DNA from 3 places in the Burkholderia sp. BCC1999 genome. Region 1 is predicted to be linked to each of the others. Evidence: predicted binding sites of a transcription regulator. Region 1 holds the regulator's gene; each other region holds the start of a gene.
What was found. The regulator HrcA, encoded in region 1, represses chaperone genes, less so after heat shock. The targets are predictions, from matches to a motif close to TTAGCACTCNNNNNNNNNGAGTGCTAA.

Region 1 (4,979 bases):
GACGCGGTCGTGCGGCGTGAATTCGGCCGTGATGTCGGCGCGGCCGCAGCCGGTGCGCACGACGCTCGCGTCGGCGCGTTCGCCGAGCGCAAGGGCAAGGGCGTCGATCAGGATCGATTTCCCGGCGCCTGTTTCGCCGGAAAAGACGGAAAAGCCGCTGTCGAATTCGAGATCGAGCGCGGCGACGATGACGAAGTCGCGGATCGAGAGGTGGCGGAGCATGATGTGGGGCGGGGTGGCGTCAGGACGCCTTGTCGTCTTCGTTCGAGGCGTGTTCGTTCCAGTGCAGCTTCTTGCGCAGCGTCGCGTAATAGCTGTAGCCGATCGGGTGCAGGAACGGCACCGTGTGCTTCGAGCGGCGCACCTCGATCGTATCGTTCAGTTCGAGCGACGTGAACGACTGCATGTCGAAGTTTACGTTGACGTCACGTCCGCCGACGATCTGGATCGCGATTTTCGAATCGTCGGGCAGCACGATCGGCCGGTTCGACAGCGCGTGCGGTGCGATCGGCACGAGCACGATGCCCGCCAGCTGCGGATGGAGGATCGGGCCGGCCGACGACAGCGCGTAGGCGGTCGAGCCGGTCGGCGTCGCGACGATCAGGCCGTCCGAACGCTGGTTGTACATGTACCGGCCGTCGACCGACGCGCGCAGCTCGACCATCCCGGAGAAGCCGCTGCGGTTCACGACGACGTCGTTGAACGCGAGTGCGTGGTAGATCGGTTCGCCGTCGCGCATGATCCGCGCCTCGAGCAGCGCGCGCTCCTCGCGCTCGAACTTGCCGGACAGCAGCACCGGGACGAGCGTGTGCATGTCGGCGGCCGCGATGTCCGTAATGAAGCCGAGCCGCCCGTGGTTGATCCCGATCAGCGGGGTCCGGTACGGCGCCAGCTGGCGGCCGATGCCGAGCATCGTGCCGTCGCCGCCGAGCACGACCGCCACGTCCGCACGCGCCCCGATTTCGGCCGGGGTGAGCGCCGGGTAGCCGGTGATGCCGATCTCGCGCGCGGTATCGCCTTCGAACACGACCTCGAAGCCGAGCTTCGCGAGGCTGGCAGCCAGCGTGGCGAGCGGTTCGGCGATCACGGGCGTGTTGCTCCGGCCGACGAGCGCGACAGTATTGAACTGATTACCGGTTTTCATGCCGGCATTACACCATAGCTCGTTGACGAAAAGAACCGGCCGCGCGCCGACGGGGCCGGATCGGGCCGGCCCGCGCAACGGTGGGCGACGCCACTCGCCGCGGTCGCGCGGTTGCGCTAAAATTTTCCACCATGCTAGATCCTCGCGCACGAACCCTCCTGAAAACCCTGATCGAACGGTATATCGCCGACGGTCAGCCAGTCGGATCGCGCACGTTGTCCCGTTACTCCGGGCTCGAGCTGAGCCCGGCGACGATCCGCAACGTGATGTCCGACCTGGAGGAGCTCGGCCTCGTGTCGAGCCCGCACACGTCGGCCGGCCGCGTGCCGACGCCGCGCGGCTACCGGCTGTTCGTCGACACGATGCTGACGGTCGAGGTGCCGATCGACGCCGAGGCCGTCGCGCGGCAGGTACAGAACACGCTGCAGGCCGGCGAGCCACAGCAGCGTGTGGTCGCGGCCGCCGCGAGCGTGCTGTCGAACCTGTCGCAGTTCGCGGGCGTCGTGCTGACGCCGCGCCGCAGCCACGTGTTCAAGCAGATCGAGTTCATGCGCCTGTCCGACAAGCGCATCCTGCTGATCATCGTCACGCCCGAGGGCGACGTGCAGAACCGGATGCTCGCCACGCCGCGCGACTATTCGCCGTCGCAGCTGACCGAGGCGTCCAACTACATCAACGCGCATTTCGCCGGCTTGTCGTTCGACGAGGTGCGCCGCCGCCTGCGCGACGAGATCGACCAGTTGCGCGGCGACATGACCACGCTGATGCACGCGGCCGTGACGGCCAGTACCGAGGTGCCCGACACCGAGGACACCGTGCTGATTTCCGGCGAGCGCAACCTGCTCGAAGTGGCGGATCTTTCGTCCGACATGGCGCGGCTGCGCAAGCTGTTCGACGTGTTCGACCAAAAGACGGGCCTCCTGCAACTGCTCGACGTGTCGAGCCACGCCCAGGGCGTGCAGATCTTCATCGGCGGAGAATCGACGCTCGTGCCGATCGAGGAAATGAGCGTCGTCACCGCGCCGTACGAGGTGAACGGGCAGATCGTCGGCACGCTCGGCGTGATCGGCCCGACCCGCATGGCGTACAACCGCGTGATACCGATCGTCGACATCACCGCGCGCCTGCTGTCGCTCACGCTGAGCCAGCAATAGCCGGCGATCGGCAACCTGATCCCGCCCCGTCATCGTGTCGCAATGCCGCACGCGCCGACAGTCGGCCGAACGGTACGGGGTGGCCCGCTATAATTGAGAGCCGTCCGGTCCCGTGCCCCGAGCACGTTCTTGCCCATGCGTTTCGATCTTGAGCCGCCTTCGAGCATCGCGGCCGCCCATCGCATCGGTGTGCTGCTGATCAATCTCGGCACGCCCGACGCACCCACGCCGCGCGCGGTGCGGCGCTACCTGGCCGAATTCCTGTCGGATCCGCGAGTCGTCGAGATTCCGCAGGCCGTCTGGCAGGTGCTGCTGCGCACGCTGATCCTGCCGCTGCGCGGCCGCGCGTCCGCGAAGAAATACGCGGCCGTCTGGATGCCCGAAGGCTCGCCGCTGCGCGTCCATACCGAGCGCCAGACCGACGCCGTGCGGCACCTGCTCACGTCGAACGGCTATCACGTGATGGTCGACTACGCGATGCGCTACGGCAGCCCGAACATTTCGCACGCACTCGCGCAGTTCAAGCGCGCGGGCGTCGAGCGCGTGTTGCTGATGCCGATGTATCCGCAATATTCGGCGTCGACCACGGCCACCGCCTTCGATGCCGCCTTCGACGCGCTCGCGCGCATGCGCAACCAGCCGGAAGTGCGCACCGTGCGGCATTACGCCGACCATCCGGCCTATATCCACGCGCTGGCCGAGCAGGTGCGCCAGTACTGGGCGCAGCACGGCCGGCCCGACTTCGCGGCCGGCGACAAGCTCGTGCTGAGTTTCCACGGCGTGCCGAAGCGCACGCTCGACCTCGGCGACCCGTATCACGACCAGTGCCAGCAGACGGGCGCGTTGCTGATGGCTGCGCTCGGACTGTCGACGACCGAATGCCGTGTCACGTTCCAGTCACGCTTCGGCAAGGCCGAATGGCTTCAGCCCTACACCGCACCGACGCTGCGCGAGTTCGGCGAGGCCGGCGTGCGGCGCGCCGACGTGTTCTGTCCCGGTTTTACGGCCGATTGCCTGGAGACGATCGAGGAGATCGGCATGGAAGTGCGCGACGAGTTCCTGGCCGGCGGCGGCAAGACATTCCACCGCATTCCGTGCCTGAACGGCGCGCCCGCATGGATCGGCGCACTCGGCGAGATCGTCGCCGAGAATCTGCAGGGCTGGCCCGTCAGGGCCGCGCAGCCCGAAACGGTGAGTGAAGTGCGATGAATTACAAGATTTCGACAGAACCGGGCGCGAAGCTGCGCATCGACAAATGGCTATGGGCGGCCCGCTTCTTCAAGACGCGCTCGCTCGCGACCGATGCGGTCGACAAGGGGCACGTGAAGATCGGCGGCGCGGCGGTCAAGCCGGCCAAGGAAGTGCGCGTCGGCGACGAGGTCGAGATTGCGATGGACGGCATCGTCTGGCACATTGCCGTGCTCGGCGTGTGCGACGTGCGCGGGCCGGCGAGCGTTGCCCAGACGCTTTATACGGAAACGGAAGCGGGGCGGGCCGCGCGGCTCGCCGAACTGGAGCGGCGTCGCACGTATCGCGAGCCGGCGGCCGAACTGCACGGCCGGCCGACGAAGCGCGACCGGCGCATCATCGACAGATTTTCTGGTGGGAGCTGAACATCTGGTCGAACGTCGCCCGCGCGCTCCCGTATTCGGTCGTGCGGTCGGTGACGGCTCCCGACAGGCAGATGGTGGTGGTGCCGGCAATGAGTACCAGCGCGACCACCGAAATCGCAAAGGTCAGTTTCACGGTACTCCCCTCGAGAAGAAGGGTGAAAACGGCGCCAGGTGGTGGTTGTAAGGCGTCGGTCAGCTAAGGGTAAACACGCTTTTTCGACGCTTGAGTGGAGTGTAGTGCAGCGGGCCTGTGCCAAGCTAGTACTTGCCAGGTAAGCGTTGTTACAGCCAGTTTCGCCCGATCTGGCGGACTATGCGGGCAACGCACCGTCGGGCAGCACGGTTGTTTCGCGGCATTGGAGAATGCCGGCGAATAACCCTCTTGAAATCGCAGTTTTCACCCTTATTTGCACCAACAATGTGCGGTGCCGCCGGGTATACGGTCTGGCGGTTGCCGATTTGGCTTCAACCTCTAATCGACTTTCAGCGACATGGAAAACACGCAAGAGAACCCGGCTACCCAATCGGCCGAAGACATCGGTAGCGAGAAGCAGGCGGCGCAAGGCGCTGCTCCCGCCGCCGAAGCAGCCGACGCGGCGCTCGCGGAGGCTCAAGCCAAGGTCGCCGAGCTGCAGGAGAGCTACCTGCGGGCGAAGGCCGAGACCGAGAACGTCCGCCGTCGCGCGCAGGACGACGTCTCGAAGGCGCACAAGTTCGCGATCGAGAGCTTCGCGGAACACCTGCTGCCGGTGCTGGACAGCCTGGAAGCGGCCGTCAACGATACGTCCGGCGATATCGCGAAGGTGCGTGAAGGCGTCGAGCTGACGCTGCGCCAGCTGACGAGCGCGCTCGAGAAGGGCCGCGTCGTCGCGCTCAACCCGGTCGGCGAGAAGTTCGATCCGCACCAGCACCAGGCGATTTCGATGGTACCGGCCGACCAGGAGCCGAACACCGTCGTCACCGTGCTGCAAAAGGGCTATACGATCGCCGACCGCGTGCTGCGTCCGGCGCTCGTCACCGTCGCCCAGCCGAAGTAAGGCCGCCGGGATGGTGCCCGCCGGCGTCGAT
Region 2 (4,979 bases), on a different contig from region 1:
AAATGGCCATGGCACGACCGGCGTGTTGAACGGGGAAGGTTCGACGATAGCAAGACGCGCGCCGGCCACGAACCAATTCATCGAGCTATCGGTATGACGGCGGCCGGATTGCGCCGGCCGCCGCACGGCGTCATGCAAGGCCGGTCATCTTCCATTGCTGTTCGAGCGCGCCCGGCCCGAAGTCGAGCGAGCCGCCGAGCGGTTCCGCAAGTGCCTGGAAATACGCCGCTTCCTCGAGAATCAGGATGTACTTCGACACGTCGATGATCGACTTGCCCCAGAACGTCGCCCCGCCGTTCGCCTCGATGATCGCCGGCACCTCGGGATCGCGCCGGATCGTGTCGACGATGAAGCGCGGCTCGCCGGGACGGCGATCGACATACACCGGAATCTCGCGGGCGCGCGTGTAGCGCGCGGCCGGCGCATAGCGGATCGGCAGCGGACGATGCGCGCTCGCCCATGCACCGAGGTACGGGCCGTGTACGTGAATCACGACGTCGACCTCTGGTGCCTCGCGGAACACGCCCGCGTAGCGCGGGCCGTTGCCGCCCGCGCGCGCGTCGCCGTGCAGTACGTCGCCGTCGAGCGTCACGACGACGGGCTGGATTTCCTGCGACGCAGCCCACGGGCTCGGCGCCGACAGCGCGACGACGAGTTCCGTGCCCGGCACGCGCTGAAACGCCTGGAACGTGTTGGTCGCGGACAGCGTGCGGGTTTCCTTCAGCACGCGCGCGGCCTGCGTGAATTCGCGCGTGGCGCGTTCGACGAATGCCACGAGTTCGCCGCTGTCGATGGCTTGGGTGACGGACATGATGACGGTTTCCTTGATCGGGTGGACGGAAGCGCTTGCATCGCAACACCGCGACGCACGGCCACCCGATCAGCAGCAATCGTGCCAGCCGAGCATTACGCACGGCGCAGGCCGGCTGGCGCGGCACGGGCGCGCGATGCGTGACTCGCGCGGTGCCGACTCTGCATATGCGTCTGTTGCGGGAGCAACAACGCGCCGACCGCGATTGCTGCACGACGCGCAGCCGATACGCGTGCGCGATCCGTGCGGTGCGGATCGATTGCCCGTCACATCGCGCGCGGCGTGCGCAACGCGCCCGCTGGTTCAAAACTTGCGTCGTGGTCGACCCGCACCTGCCTTGCACGGCGCATCCGATCTTATCGACCTTCATCCGACCATGACGCTTCTTCCCCTGCGCGGCCTCGCCGCACGCACGCTACTCGTCTCGGCAATCGCCGCTTCCACCGTCATTTCGCACGCGGCTTCACCCGGCCGCGTTCCCGCACCCGATCCGTTGCAGGGCGACGGCCGCGTGTCCGCGTTCTACACGTGGGACCACGACATTCCAGCCACGCCCGGCGTGCTGCTGCGCTCCGAACCGCTGCCCACGACGCTCGGGCTCGCGAGCGCCGGGCAGCAACTGCGCATTCTGTATGCCTCGACCGACGGTGTCGGCGGCCACACGCCGATCGCCGTGTCGGGCGCGCTGTTCGTGCCACGCGGCCAGCCGCCGGCGGGCGGCTGGCCGATCGTCGCATGGGCGCACGGCACGTTCGGGATGGCCGACATCTGTGCGCCCTCCTGGTTCGGCCGTTCGTATCGCGACGTGCGCTACCTGAACGCATGGCTTCAGCAAGGATTCGCGGTGGTCGCGACCGATTACCAGGGTCTCGGCACGCCCGGCCCGAATCCGCAGCTCAACAATCGTTCGAACAGCTACACGCTGCTCGACAGCGTACGCGCGGTGCTCGGCGGCGTGCCGGGCCTCGCGAACGAAGTCGTGCTCGTCGGCCAGTCGCAAGGCGGCTCGGCCGTGTTCGCGGCGGCCGGCTACGCACCCGCCTATGCGCCCGAACTCACGATCCGCGCGACCGTCGCGACCGGGACGATCTACAACGCGTCACGCGCCACGCTCGCTTCGCTGCCGAAGTTCGAGACGGCCTACCGGCGCGATGCCGAGCGCGTCGATCCGACACTCGCGTACCAGTTCTACTCGGTGCTGTCCGCGCAGCAGATCGACCCTTCGTTGCGCGCCGACGAAGTGCTGACCGACCGCGCGCTGCCGATCCTCGAACAGGCGCGCATCAGTTGCCTCGCGTCGCTCGAAGACGACGCGGCGCTCGCACACCTCACGCATGCGAATACCGTGAAGCCGGGCGGTGACGCGAGGCTGCAGGCGTGGTGGGACGACTACCTGAAATACCCGACGCTGAAGATCGCCACGCCCGTCTTCATCGGCGCGGGCGCCGACGACGGGCTGGCGCCGCTCGAACTCGCGCTCGCGAAGGATGCGTGCGCGGCCGGCACGACCGTCGAGGCGCACCTGTATGCGGGCCGCGAGCACAACGGTACCGTGAACGCGTCGCTGGCCGATTCGATTCCGTTCGTGAAGCGCGTGCTGGCCGGCGAGACGATTCGCCCGGTCTGCTCGCCGGTCGCGCAGCAGGCCGTGTCGCAATAGCCGGCTTCCTGCGCTTTGCACGACGGCGCGAATGCTTGTGCAAATCCGTTATTGGATCGCGCCGCCGCGCATTTTTATACTCGTCAGCACTCTCTGTTAAAGAGTGCCAGCCAATCCGGACAGAACAGCACAGGACGAAAAAATGAGCCTACGCCCCTTGCACGACCGCGTGATCGTGAAGCGACTCGACCAGGAAACCACCACCGCGTCGGGCATCGTGATCCCCGACAGCGCCGCCGAAAAGCCCGACCAGGGTGAAGTGATCGCCGTCGGCCCCGGCCGCAAGGATGCGGACGGCCAGCGCATCGTGCCCGACCTGCAGGTCGGCGAGCGCGTGCTGTTCGGCAAATACGCGGGCCAGGCCGTCAAAGTGGACGGCAACGAGTTTCTCGTGCTGCGCGAGGAAGACATCGTCGCGGTCGTCAATCAATAACGGAGCGCAATCATGGCAGCCAAGGAAATCATTTTCAGTGACATCGCACGCTCGAAGCTGACCGAAGGCGTGAACATTCTCGCGAACGCGGTAAAGGTCACGCTCGGGCCGAAGGGCCGCAACGTCGTGCTCGAACGCAGCTTCGGCGCGCCCGTCGTCACGAAGGACGGCGTGTCGGTCGCGAAGGAAATCGAACTCGCGGACAAGCTGCAGAACATCGGCGCGCAGCTCGTGAAGGAAGTCGCGTCGCGCACCAGCGACGCTGCCGGCGACGGCACGACGACGGCCACCGTGCTCGCGCAGGCGATCGTTCGCGAAGGCCAGAAATACGTGGCGGCCGGGCTCAACCCGCTCGACCTGAAGCGCGGCATCGACAAGGCCGTCGCAGCGGCCGTCGAGGAGCTGAAGAAGATCAGCAAGCCGACCACCACGAGCAAGGAGATCGCGCAAGTCGCGACGATCTCCGCGAACGGCGAGGAATCGATTGGCCAGCGCATCGCCGAAGCGATCGACCGCGTCGGCAAGGAAGGCGTGATCACCGTCGAAGACGGCAAGTCGCTCGCCGACGAGCTCGACGTCGTCGAAGGGCTGCAGTTCGATCGCGGCTACCTGTCGCCGTACTTCATCAACAATCCGGAGAAGCAGGTCGCCGAAATCGAAAGTCCGTACATCCTGCTGCACGACAAGAAGATCTCGAACATCCGCGACCTGCTGCCGGTGCTCGAACAGGTCGCGAAGTCGGGCCGCCCGCTGCTGATCATCGCGGAAGACGTCGAAGGCGAAGCGCTCGCGACGCTCGTCGTGAACAACATCCGCGGGATCCTGAAGACGGTCGCGGTCAAGGCGCCGGGCTTCGGTGATCGCCGCAAGGCGCTGCTCGAGGACATCGCGATCCTCACCGGCGGGCAGGTGATCGCCGAGGAAACCGGCCTGACGCTCGAAAAGGCGACGCTCGCCGAGCTTGGCCAGGCGAAGCGCATCGAAGTCGGCAAGGAAAATACGACCGTGATCGACGGTGCGGGCGATGCGAAGAACATCGAAGCGCGCGTGAAGCAGATCCGCGTGCAGATCGACGAAGCGACGTCGGATTACGATCGCGAGAAGCTGCAGGAACGTGTCGCGAAGCTCGCGGGCGGCGTCGCGGTGATCAAGGTCGGCGGCGCGACCGAAATCGAAGTGAAGGAGAAGAAGGACCGCGTCGACGACGCGCTGCACGCGACGCGCGCGGCCGTCGAGGAAGGCATCGTGCCGGGCGGCGGCGTCGCGCTGATCCGCGTGCGGCAGGCGATCCGCGAGCTGAAAGGCGTGAACGCCGACCAGGATGCCGGCATCAAGATCGTGCTGCGTGCGCTCGAGGAACCGCTGCGCCAGATCGTCACGAATGCCGGCGAGGAAGCGAGCGTCGTCGTCGCGAAGGTCGCGGAAGGCGCTGGCAACTTCGGCTACAACGCGCAGACGGGCGAGTACGGCGATCTCGTCGAATCGGGCGTGCTCGATCCGACCAAGGTCACGCGCACGGCGCTGCAGAACGCGGCGTCGGTGGCCGGGCTGCTGCTGACGACCGATGCGACCGTGTTCGAAGCGCCGAAGGATGCAGCGCCGGTCGCGGGCCCGGGCGGCCAGGGTGCGGGCGGGCCGGGGTTCGATTTCTGATGATGGACGGTGCGCGCTGGTTCGCCGGCGTGCGTGCGGTCTTGCCGGAACATGAAACGCGTGGCGACGGAAGTCGTCACGCGTTTTTCTTTGGAATCGGCCGTATGCGTGGCCGTTACCGCGCTCGGGTAAGATGAAAGCCCGTCCCCCCCGCGCCGCCGCTCACGCCATGTCGACCACCATCAACACCTTGCTGCCGCTCGCCGGCGTCCTGCTGCTGAGCGTCGCCAGCCCCGGCCCGAACTTCGTGATCGTCACGTCGACCGCCGTCGTGTCGCGCCGCGCGGGCGTGATGACGGCGCTCGGCCTCGCCGCCGCGTCCGGCACCTGGGCCGCGATCGCGATTGCCGGGCTGAGCCTGCTCGTGACCCACGTCGCGTGGGTCCACACCGCGCTACGGCTCGCGGGCGCCACGTACCTGA
Region 3 (4,979 bases), on a different contig from region 1:
GCAGCTATGACGCGGTGATCCGCGTAAACAGCCAGTCCGGCAAGGGCGGCGCGACGTTCCTGCTCGAACGCGGAATGGGCTTCACACCGACGCGCCGCGTGCAGATCGAATTCAGCCACGCGGTGCAGACGCTCGCCGACGCGTCCGGCGAGGAAGTGACGGGCGATGCGATCTGCGCGCTGTTTGCGCGCGAATTCTTCGAGACCGACGGCCCGGCCGCGCGCCACGGCAGCGGGGCGCGCTGGCAGAACCGCGAGATCGCGGCGGCGGCACCCGCCGCCGATGCGATGCCCGAGGACACCGCGCGACGTTTCGCCGCGGCCTTCGCGGCGGCGGCCGGCGCCGCGATCGATGTCGCGTCGTGCGAATCCGTGCGTACGACGGACGGACGGTTCGCGGTATCGGTCGGCTGCCGGTTCGGCGATGCGCCGCTGCGGCACGGTGTCGGCCTGCATGCCGATGCGGCGAGCGCCGCGCTCGACGCCGTCGTCAGCGCCATCAACCGTTCGGCCTGGCACTGCACGGACCGCCGCGCGGCGGCCTGACGGCCGGGCATCGAATCAGGGTTGGACGTCAGCGAGCGGGACGTGACCGCCCGTGCGCCGCGCGATCCGCGCCGCACGGGCCAGCAAAAAGCGGCCCAGAAGGCCGCCCGGTTGGGGACATGAAAAGGAGCGCCACGCGCGCTCATGTCTCGGTCGCGCACCGCGTCGCCTGCCACGCGAGCAGGCACCAGCGCCCCTGCTCCTCGGTATGGACGCACGTATAGGCAATCGGAAAGACCAGGCCGCCGTTGTTCGTTTCCATCTCGATCAACGCGCGCCCGGTGACGATGCAGGTTTCGCCGCCGACCGGCAGCACGTCCTGCGACTGGATTTCGATCTGGCGATAGCGGCGGCGGCCGGCGACGATGGCATCGATGAACTGCTGCTTGGTTTCACGTTTGCCGTTGGTGTGCACGAAGAACACCTTGTCCGACAGCAGCGCGCCGAGCGCCTCACCGTCCCCGTCCACCATCGCCCGGAACCGATCGCGCTCGAGCGCGCGGATCGCATCGACCACCTTCGCCATCGCCTGACTCCTCGGCAACGCGCCCGCGTGCGCGGGCGTGCGGATCAGAAGTTGTATTGCACGTAGAACTGGTGGAAATTTATACCAGGATTCGGCTCTTTGATACCCGCGTTAGACACATGTTCAAAACGGTAGCCGACCTGATACTGTTGCCGTTGGCCGAACTGCACGCCGACGCCCGCGGTCGGTGCGAACTGGAACGCGGTCGACAGCGAGAAATTGTTCGAAATCGTCGGATGAGTCAGAAGCCGGACGCCGCCGCCGGCCTCGATGAACGGACGAATCTCCCCCGCGCTCTTGATGAAGCGGAACATCGGCGTCACGCCGAATTCGCCGATGCTGCTGTGGACGTTGCCGCCCGTGTGCCAGTAGCCGACGTGCCCTTCGACGACGAACGCGAAGTGCCAGCCGCCGACTTGCCACCAGTTCCAGCCCGGATCCCATACAACGCCGAGATCGCCCTTGTCGATCCCGCGACGATCCGAAAACCCGCCGCCCGCCTGGATCCCCCATCGATCCGCGAACGCCGCACCCGATCCGCCCAGAAGCGACGCCGCCAGTAACGCATGCAGCGCAAGCCGGCTGCGGGGCCGGCGATTCTTCTTATTGTTCATCTGACACTCCAACTTTTTGGGTTGAATGGAGCCTGCCGCGACGGCATGGCCCGAGCGAACTGAATGGTATGGTAAAGGACTTTTCCGATCGGCATCACGAAGCGAAATGGCTTCCTTCCAAAACGACAAAAATCGAAATCGTCTACTGATTACCATCAGAAACAATGGTTTACGGAACTTGGCGCCGCGCCCTCTGTCGCAGATTAGACTATCGACTCGACTTTCTTGATAGAAAAACGGGAACTCGGATGTCCACGCCCGCTCTAAGGAATTAGCACTCGTCTTGCGGGAGTGCTAAGATGGCCCACGGAATTTCATTCGATGCCGGGGGTTTGTCCCTGATTCCAAAGGAGTTTTTAGTGAGCAACGCCCTGACCCTCCCGAATACCCTGAGCCCGACGCCGGCCAAGGCCGAATCGGCAGGCTCGCTGGCGCTCGCAGCCCAATCGATGTTGCCCGGCCAGCTCGGCAACATCGACGCGTATATCCAGGCCGTCAACCGCATCCCGCTGCTGACCGCCGAAGAGGAACGCCAGTACGCAACCGAATTCCGCGAAGGCAACAACCTCGACTCGGCGCGCCGCCTCGTGCTGTCGCACCTGCGTCTGGTCGTGTCGATCGCGCGCAACTATCTCGGCTACGGCCTGCCGCACGGCGACCTGATCCAGGAAGGCAACATCGGCCTCATGAAGGCCGTGAAGCGCTTCGATCCGGCGCAGAACGTGCGTCTCGTGTCGTACGCGATTCACTGGATCAAGGCCGAGATTCACGAGTACATCCTGCGCAACTGGCGCATGGTGAAGGTCGCGACGACGAAGGCGCAGCGCAAGCTGTTCTTCAACCTGCGCAGCCACAAGAAGTCCATGCAGGCGATGACGCCCGAGGAAATCGACGGCCTCGCGCAGGAACTCAACGTCAAGCGCGAAGACGTGACCGAGATGGAAACGCGCCTGTCGGGCGGCGACATCGCGCTCGAAGGGCAGGTGGAAGACGGCGAGGAGTCGTACGCGCCGATCGCCTACCTGGCCGACTCGCACAACGAGCCGACCGCCGTGATCGCCGCACGTCAGCGCGACATGCTGCAGACGGACGGCATCGCGCAGGCACTCGAGGCACTCGACGCGCGCAGCCGCCGCATCATCGAGGCGCGCTGGCTGCACGTCGACGACGACGGCTCGGGCGGCTCGACGCTGCACGATCTCGCGGCCGAATTCGGCGTGTCGGCGGAACGCATCCGTCAGATCGAGGCGAGCGCCATGAAAAAGATGCGCACTGCCCTCGCCGAATACGCGTAAATCGCCGCGATTTAGAGCGCTTCATCAAAAACCGCTGCCTGCCCGGCAGCGGTTTTTTTTCGCCCGTCTTTTTCGCATGCTTTCACGCGCTGGTACACGCGTTTCACCGCCCTTTTCTCCGCCCTTTTCTCTACTGATTAATTGACCTGATTCATCAGGTATTAGGCCGTTTGCGGGCCCCTTCCGCATAACCTTGATCTGCCTCAACTTTTGCCCCGCGTTTCGCGACGGTCTGCCGCAGCGCAGCACTCGGCATCGGAAAGCCGTCCTTTTAAAATTGGCATGTCAGGCGCAAAAGGATTAAAACAGCTTCACGGCCGTCATAAATCCGACGTAAAGTCGCCCCAAATCCGTCCTAAATCGATTCAGGATAATCGCCTTGATCTCGATCAATAAAGAGCCTGCGCCGCCGCCTCCCCCGCGGCCGGCCGGCACGATCGGCTGGCGCGCGCGCATCGCCGCGTGGGCACGCGGCCCGACCCTCGCCCGCGACATCACCCTGGTGCTGATCGTCAAGCTGATCCTCCTGATGTCGCTCAAATACGCATTCTTCAATCATCCGCAGGCCGAGCACATGTCGCTTCCGCCTGCCGCCGTCGCCGAGAAGCTGCTCTCGGTGCCGGCGCCTGCATCTACCGAGGGAGACCACCATGATAAGTAGTGAAGTCGTCGATCTGTCACGTCTGCAGTTCGGCATCACGGCGCTCTACCACTTCCTGTTCGTGCCGTTGACGCTCGGCCTGTCCTGGCTGCTCGTCATCATGGAAGCCGTCTACGTGATGACCGGCAAACAGGTCTACAAGGACATGACCCAGTTCTGGGGCAAGCTGTTCGGGATCAACTTCGCGATGGGCGTGACCACCGGCATCACGCTCGAATTCCAGTTCGGCACGAACTGGTCGTACTACTCGCACTATGTCGGCGACATCTTCGGCGTGCCGCTCGCGGTCGAAGGCCTGATGGCGTTCTTCCTCGAATCGACGTTCGTCGGCCTGTTCTTCTTCGGCTGGAACCGCCTGTCGAAGGTCAAGCACCTGCTGGTCACGTTCCTCGTCGCGCTCGGCTCGAACCTGTCCGCGCTGTGGATCCTCGTCGCGAACGGCTGGATGAACAACCCGGTCGGTGCCGAGTTCAACTACCAGACGATGCGTATGGAGATGACGAGTCTGTTCGACGTGCTGTTCAACCCCGTCGCGCAGGTGAAGTTCGTGCACACGGTGTCGGCCGGCTACGTGTCGGCGGCGATGTTCGTGCTCGGCGTGTCGTCGTGGTACCTGCTGAAGAAACGCGACATCGACTTCGCGCTGCGCTCGTTCGCGGTCGCGGCCGGTTTCGGCCTCGCGGCAACGCTGTGCGTGATCGTGCTCGGCGACGAATCGGGCTATACGACCGGCGAAGTGCAGAAGATGAAGCTCGCCGCGATCGAATCCGAATGGGAAACGCAGCCGGCGCCCGCATCGTTCACACTGATCGGGATTCCGAACCAGGAAGAACAGCGCACCGACTACGCGATCAAGATCCCGTACGCGCTCGGCCTGATCGCGACGCGCTCGATCGACGAACCGGTGATCGGCCTGCGCGAGCTCGCGAAGCACAGCGAGGAGCACATCCAGAGCGGGATGGTCGCGTACGGCGCACTGCAGAAGATCAAGCAAGGCGACACGAGCGACGCGACGCGCGCGCTGTTCGACCAGCACAAGCAGTATCTCGGCTACGGGCTGATGCTCAAGCAGTTCACGCCGAATGTGGTCGATGCGACGCCCGAGCAGATCAAGGCCGCCGCGAAGAAGACGATCCCGCCGGTCGCGCCCGTGTTCTTCTCGTTCCGGATCATGGTGGCGCTCGGCTTCCTGTTCGTCGCGACGTTCATTGCCGCGTTCTGGTTCTGCGCGCGCCGCGAACTGCTGCAGGACAACCGTCGCTGGTTCCTGCGCTATGCGGTGTGGGCGATCCCGCTGCCGTGGATCGCGATCGAATTCGGCTGGATCGTCGCCGAGCT

Region 2: a site for HrcA is predicted at 2,555-2,581, ahead of U5809_RS17775 (co-chaperone GroES). Genes of this name have one in related genera too.
Region 3: a site for HrcA is predicted at 1,957-1,983, ahead of rpoH (RNA polymerase sigma factor RpoH). Genes of this name have one in related genera too.

What each region holds. Positions count from the first base shown of each region.
Region 1 is NZ_CAJPHP010000031.1:18,592-23,570, reverse strand. Features, by position in the region: gene recN (DNA repair protein RecN) at 1-222, opposite strand, end outside; gene U5809_RS31465 (NAD kinase) at 242-1,144, opposite strand; gene hrcA (heat-inducible transcriptional repressor HrcA) at 1,276-2,298, shown strand; gene hemH (ferrochelatase) at 2,434-3,507, shown strand; gene U5809_RS31450 (RNA-binding S4 domain-containing protein) at 3,504-3,911, shown strand; gene U5809_RS31445 (hypothetical protein) at 3,883-4,044, opposite strand; gene grpE (nucleotide exchange factor GrpE) at 4,403-4,948, shown strand; gene U5809_RS31435 (thioredoxin family protein) at 4,959-4,979, shown strand, end outside.
Region 2 is NZ_CAJPHP010000011.1:108,042-113,020, forward strand. Features, by position in the region: gene U5809_RS17760 (sigma-54 interaction domain-containing protein) at 1-10, opposite strand, end outside; gene U5809_RS17765 (class II aldolase/adducin family protein) at 131-811, opposite strand; gene U5809_RS17770 (alpha/beta fold hydrolase) at 1,188-2,471, shown strand; gene U5809_RS17775 (co-chaperone GroES) at 2,614-2,904, shown strand; gene groL (chaperonin GroEL) at 2,917-4,557, shown strand; gene U5809_RS17785 (LysE family translocator) at 4,727-4,979, shown strand, end outside.
Region 3 is NZ_CAJPHP010000024.1:40,094-45,072, forward strand. Features, by position in the region: gene leuA (2-isopropylmalate synthase) at 1-545, shown strand, start outside; gene U5809_RS28295 (nuclear transport factor 2 family protein) at 688-1,071, opposite strand; gene U5809_RS28300 (acyloxyacyl hydrolase) at 1,116-1,685, opposite strand; gene rpoH (RNA polymerase sigma factor RpoH) at 2,045-2,980, shown strand; gene cydP (cytochrome oxidase putative small subunit CydP) at 3,354-3,641, shown strand; gene U5809_RS28315 (cytochrome ubiquinol oxidase subunit I) at 3,631-4,979, shown strand, end outside.